2 linked regions of the Crateriforma conspicua genome follow. The protein of the gene in region 1 interacts with the protein of each later gene in a pairwise test. Links are inferred from orthologs where the notes say so. Each region holds a gene or a part of one and is shown on either strand. Other genes may lie near its edges.

Evidence for each region. Proteins that work in one complex are often made in the same cells at the same time.
Region 2: the proteins of def (region 1) and Mal65_RS23340 interact in binary tests that used the Escherichia coli proteins (3 or more experiments, as listed by UniProt). The link is inferred for Crateriforma conspicua from one-to-one orthologs.

Annotation. Positions count from the first base shown.
Region 1 is NZ_CP036319.1:3,385,860-3,388,951, forward strand. What follows is about bases 180-3,092. They hold def (peptide deformylase), read left to right. Parts: upstream 180-1,300; coding sequence 1,301-1,885; downstream 1,886-3,092. Other genes in these bases: Mal65_RS12680 (hypothetical protein), read right to left, coding at 180-1,027; fmt (methionyl-tRNA formyltransferase), read left to right, coding at 1,908-2,936; xseA (exodeoxyribonuclease VII large subunit), read left to right, coding at 2,940-3,092. In the rest of the region: Mal65_RS12675 (trans-sulfuration enzyme family protein), read left to right, coding at 1-40; more of Mal65_RS12680, read right to left, coding at 59-179. UniProt on the Escherichia coli protein: Removes the formyl group from the N-terminal Met of newly synthesized proteins. Requires at least a dipeptide for an efficient rate of reaction. N-terminal L-methionine is a prerequisite for activity but the enzyme has broad specificity at other positions.
Region 2 is NZ_CP036319.1:6,382,125-6,385,252, reverse strand. The notes cover bases 1-2,949. They hold Mal65_RS23340 (aspartate-semialdehyde dehydrogenase), read left to right. Parts: upstream 1-939; coding sequence 940-1,959; downstream 1,960-2,949. Other genes in these bases: truA (tRNA pseudouridine(38-40) synthase TruA), read left to right, coding at 2,000-2,824; Mal65_RS23345 (formylglycine-generating enzyme family protein), read left to right, coding at 1-532. In the rest of the region: Mal65_RS23330 (serine/threonine-protein kinase), read left to right, coding at 2,996-3,128.

The DNA.
Region 1 (3,092 bases):
CGACGACCTGCGTGACGATTTGAACGCGGCGATCGGTTGAACTGTGCTGCCGTGCGATTCATGCAGCCCACCGCACGTTCACCCAAAGGTCGTATCCCGCCCGGTGCCAACGCCGGAAACACCACCGGTGAACCAGAAACGCGAATCCGTTGGCCACCAGATAGTGCACCCCGGAAATGCCAAGGACCATGAACAGATTGTTTGCTTCCATGGAAATCATGATCGACAGTTGTCCGGCCAACTGGAACAGCCAAGCGAAAAGCAGCAACAGGATCGCCCACGTCCAAGACCAACCGGCCCCGCGAAATGCCGCGGCCCAAGCGATCATTACCGGCGGAAAGATGTACGACGCATAGCCGAATAGCATTTGCCAACCGCTTGAATCGATGATGGCGTCGGCGTCCCAATACCATTCCACCAAAGTCCGGTAAACACGTTGGCTTAGAAAGACGCTGGCGGTCAACAAAGTGACGGCCATGATGCCGGCGATGGTCCATTGTCGTTTCGGCAAAACCATGGGTTGGTTTCTTGCCACCAAGTGTGTCTGCACAACGGGCGCGGCGGCTGCCATGACAAAGGCGGACAAGAAGAAACTCAATAGCTGTGATTGACTGATCATCAGCGCCATGACCCATTGGTTGATGTAATCCAGTTCCGGATAGCTCGGGACCACCGCACGCAATCCCATCACACCCACGATGACCATCATGACGGTCAGCCATTGATACCAACGCAACAGACGCGGTACGGGCCAGAGCGCCGCGATGACAATTTGCACGGTGACGACATTGGCAATCTGTTCGGCGATGCCGGAAACCGGGGCAAACACCCACATCCACAGGGAAATCGTCGACAAGAATGGTGATCGGTTTCGAAGCCACATCAGCACGGTCGCCAACATGGTCGCGATGACGAAAACGGCCAGAAGCCGGGCGAGCGCCGTCAGCATCGATCGTCGCGCATCGCCAGACTGTCGTGAAATCCGGTCTTTGTCTGTCAGCAAGTTTGCTTCGCGGGATTCTGGCATCGGCTGGCTGAGTCGAGCGACGTTTTTCGGGTCTTTTGCACAACGCAGGCTAACGGAACCGTCGGTGCGTTGCTGCCCTGATCGGCGGTCGCTGGATTGATTGACTGTCACAATCTGCTGCGTCGGTTCGCTCCGCTGACTGACCGACCAGGTTCGCCGATTCGGCCGGGGCTCCCCAGGCACCGATCAATCGGTCATCCTTAGCCGTTGGCCCGGTTCGTCCCGGGTCGCTCGCTGCCCCCAAAGCCCGCCGAAACGATCCATCTGGAAATCATGCCGCTCGAAGTCATCAAGTACCCCCACCCGACGCTGCGATACGAAAGCAAGCCGATTCGCCGCGTCGACGCCGAATTGAAATCCATCGTCGCGGAAATGCTGGATTTGATGTACGAATCCGAGGGCGTCGGGTTAGCCGCCAACCAAGTCGATCTGCCGCTGCGGTTGTTCGTCTGCAACCCGACCGGCGTCCGCGGCGACGGCGAAGAATTGGTCGTCATCAATCCCGTGATCAGCAAACCGCGTGGAACCGAATCGGGCCAGGAAGGCTGTCTCAGTTTGCCGGGAATGTATGGCCAAGTGAAGCGATCCAAAACGATCCGCTTGTCGGCGTTCGATTTACAAGGCAACGAAATCGATCGCGTCCTGGACGGCTTTTTCGCTCGCGTGGTCCAGCATGAAAATGATCACTTGAACGGCGTGCTGTTTTTTGACCGCATGCCCGAACAAGCGACCAAGGAATTGATGCCGGCGCTGGACGAATTCCAAGCCGATCACTTATCGCGACAGCGTAGCGGTTCGCTGCCGTCGGACGACAAATTGGTCGAAGCGTTGTCGGCGTGGGAAAAGAAATACGCCTGAGAAAACCAAAGGATGTCTTCCAGTGGCTGATTCTAAGTTGCGGCTGGTGCTGATGGGCACCGGACCGTTTGCGGTCCCGTCGTTTGATCGCATCGCCGATGGTCCCCACGAAATCGTCCAAGTGATCGTGCGGCCGTTGCCGCCGGTGAAAAGCCGTGGTGGCCCACCGCCGCAACCCGTGGCCGACTGGGCGGAAGAGCGATCGCTGGCCGTGATCCGTCCCGACAGCATCAACGATGATGAAACGGTACAGCAGCTTCGATCCTTGCACGCGGATTTGCTGGTCGTGTGCGACTATGGCCAGATATTGAAGCCCGCGGCGTTGGAAACCGCACCGCTGGGCGGAATCAATCTGCACGGTTCGCTGTTACCCAATTATCGCGGGGCGGCTCCGGTGCAACGTGCCGTGTTATCTGGCGATCGCGAAACCGGCGTCACCGTGATCCACATGACGCCGCGTTTGGACGGTGGTCCGATTTTGGCGCGACGGGTGACCGAGATTCGTGACGATGAAACCGCCGGCCAACTGGAGCAGCGCTTGTCGGCCATCGGCGTCGACGCCACTATCGAAGCGATCGACCGTCTGCTGGACTGGGATCAAGAATCCGTGATCGGCGATCCGCAAGATGCGGCATTGGTCAGCAAAGCACCACGGCTTTCCAAAGCGGAAGCTCAGATCGATTGGCAACAGCCCAGCCGCATGATCGATTGCCATGTCCGCGGGATGCAGCCATGGCCAGTCGCATTTTCCTTCTTTCATCCGGGCAACGGCGGCAAACCGGTTCGGGTACAGATTCGCCAGGTCACACCCATCGGTGACGATGCGAGTGGCGATGCGCCAAGCCAGTCGCAACCGGGCCACCTGGTATCGGGTGACGGATTGTGTGTGGCCAGCGGCGACGGCGTCTTGCGGATCGATCAGATCCAACCGGCCGGCAAGAAACCGATGACCGGCGCGGCGTTCGCCAACGGCTATCAACCCGGCCCCGATGCCTGTTTCGGCGCCACGTGTGGCGACGCGGCGGTCGGTGGCAAAGGCGGGACGGCTTGATCAATGGCGGAATCACCCGAACGCATTCTGTCGGTCAGCGAACTGAACGGCCATTTGAAAGCGGTGGTCGAAGCCACGTTTCCGCCGTTGTGGGTGGCCGGAGAGATCAGCGATCTGGCCAAGCCGCGTAGCGGCCACATGTACTTCACGCTGAAA
Region 2 (3,128 bases), 3.0 Mb from region 1 along the record:
TTACGCGTGGTACTTCGACAACGCATTGGACGGACCGGGCTTGGTCGCGACGAAGAAGCCCAATGCGTTTGGTCTGTATGACATGCACGGCAACGCCGCTGAATGGGTCGTTGATCTGTACAGCGAAGACGGTTACGCCCGACTGGCCGACAAGCAACCGGTCGATGCGATCGAATCGGTCCAGTGGCCGGAAACGCCATGGCCCGCCGTGGCTCGTGGAGGATCCTGGGAAATGGACCCGCCGGATCTTCGCAGCGCGGCACGCTTGGCCAGCAACGACGATGATTGGAAAAGCGAAGACCCGAACTTCCCCGTCAGCCCCTGGTGGCACACCAGCGACCCATCGCGAGGCGTCGGGTTCCGTTTGTTCCGATCGTTGGAACCATTGGCCGACGAAAAGATCAATCTGTTCTGGGACGCCAACGACGAAGAAACCAAGGATGCCGTTCAGTCACGGATTCAAGGTGGTCGGGGCGGCTGGGGCCTGGTCGACGAATCGTTGCCCGAAGCGATCGAGAACATGGACAACTGATCGAGGCTTTTGCGAGCCCAACGCCCGCAGCTGGAACCCGGGCGCGTACGGCTGAAACGACGACCCTTCCCGGCGATTTTGTGTCGCCCCGAAGGGTCTTTTCGTGCGCCGGTTATTGACGAAACCAAGATCCAGGCGGATGTTTTCTTTCCCCGGACGGCGGTTTTCTGGGGAAATTCGGATGCCGCTTGCGGACGCTTGACGACCGATCAGGATGATGGATGTCGCCGCGTCGACGGGCCATCGGGACGAACCGGGCGGCGGCGATGACGGGCCGAACCTGAGGGTGGGCGTCCGTTTCATTCTGTCTGTTTCGCGACATCCATCGTGTTGCCCCGTCGATTCGGGCCACACCTGATGCATACCGTCCAATTCACCTTCATCCTGCAATTCAAAGGATCACGACGTTGTCAGTCAACTTAGCCGTCGTCGGTGCCACCGGTGCCGTCGGCCGGATCGTTTTGGAACAGTTGGCCCTTCGCAAACTGCCCATCAATCGCTTGAAGCTGTTGGCGTCCCAGCGCAGCGTCGGCAAAGAGGTCCGGTTTGCGGACGAAACGTTGAAGGTCCAATTGCTGGAACCCGATGCGTTTCAGGGGATCGACATCGTGGTCGCCAGCACGCCGGATGAAGTGTCTGCGGAATTTGCTTCGTGGGCGACCGACGCCGGCGCGGTGGTCGTCGACGAAAGCGGTTATTGGCGGATGGATCCCAAGGTTCCTTTGGTCATCCCCGAAGTCAATCCGGAAGCGATTCATGACCATCAGGGAATCATTGCCAGTCCCAACTGCAGCACAACCCAGATGGTGGTTGCACTGGCGGCGCTGCACCGCCACTGCCCGGTGCGTCGCGTTGTCGTTAGCACGTATCAGGCGACCAGTGGCGCCGGCTTGGCCGGAAACGAAGAACTGTACGACAGCACCCGCAGCGCCCTGACCGGCAAGACGCATCCGGCCAAGACGTTTCAGTATCCGATCGCGTTCAACTTGATTCCACAAATCGGATCGGAAAAGGAAGCGGGGTACACCAGTGAAGAAATGAAGATGGTGTACGAGACACGCAAAATTATGGGCGACGACGATATTGTTGTTTGTCCCACCTGTGTGCGCGTCCCGGTCACGATCGGCCACAGCGAATCAATCCTGGTGGAAACCGCCGACCCGATTTCCGTCGACAAGGCGCGAGAATTGTTTGCGGCGGCACCCGGCGTGACGTTGGTCGATGACTTGGACAACAAGCAGTATCCGATGCCACAGGATTGTGAGGGCAAGGACGATGTATTCGTCGGCCGCGTTCGCAAGGATCTCAGTTCGCCCAATGGTCTGGCGTTCTGGTGTGTCAGCGACAACTTGCGAAAGGGTGCTGCGACCAACGCCGTGCAGATTGCTGAATTGTTGATTCAGAAACTGGCGGCCGCATCGTCGTGATCAGGGTGGCTTGTCCGCGGCCGACGGCCGAATGGGTTACATGACGTCGCCACGAACGTTCAAGTTGACCGTCGCCTATGACGGCACCGATTTCAGCGGCTGGCAAATTCAACCCGGTCGCATGACGATCCAGGGTTGGTTGGAACGGTCGGTCGCGAAGTTGGCCGGCGCGCGTGTTCATGTCGTCGGCAGCGGGCGGACCGATGCCGGCGTTCACGCGATCGCCCAGGTCGCCAGCTGTACGATGCCGCGATGGAATGCGCCGGCCCAAAAACTGGCCACGGCGATCAATGTGGCCCTGCCGGATTCGATCTTGGTCACCGATGCGGTCGACGCGCCGGACGATTTCCATGCGATTCGTGATTCGGTCAGCAAGCGGTATCGGTACCAATTGCAAAACGGCGGCAACCGCAATCCGCTGGAACACCGGTACTGGTATCGGCTGCGAAAACGGGTCGACTTGGATGCCATGGCCGAAGCGGCCCAGTTGATCGTCGGGCGCAAGGATTTTGCGTGCTTTCAATCGGCCGGGGCCCCGCGAACCACCACGGTCCGTCACGTGACCGCGTGTGACATCATCCCGTTGCCCGACGGGCCGTGGGGCGAATCGCGTTTGGCGATCGAGGTTCAGGCCGATGGGTTTTTGTACAACATGGTCCGCAATATTGTGGGGACGCTGATCTATGTGGGGCTGGGCAAGCATCCGCCGTGCTGGGTGACGGAATTGTTGGCTGAAAAAAAGCGTGAACTGGCCGGTCCCACCGCTCCGCCGAACGGTTTGTTCTTGAAGTCGGTCTGGTACGGTCCAAACGACCCGGGGGCGATCGAGGCGTCCCACGGGCATCAAAGTGCACCCTCCGGCTGAGGAAGATTTCGTTTTTCCATCAAAAACGGCGACCTTCATTCAAACTTCATTGAGAAGGCCGTAAAGCACCTCGTGACGCGGGCTTAAGGGGGACGATCATCGAGGGCAAGGCATTACACTATGAGGTTCCCGTGAGTTGCGGGCCCACGAATCACACGTCTCGGCGACTTCATGTCTGGTCAACCATCGACCCCGAATCCCACCCTGCTAGATGACGCTTCGCGCGGATTCGTCCGGCGTGCGATGGCCGGTGGGCTGGTGGAGTTGGACGACGTCAAGAAGGTCGTGGCATCGTTGCTGGCCG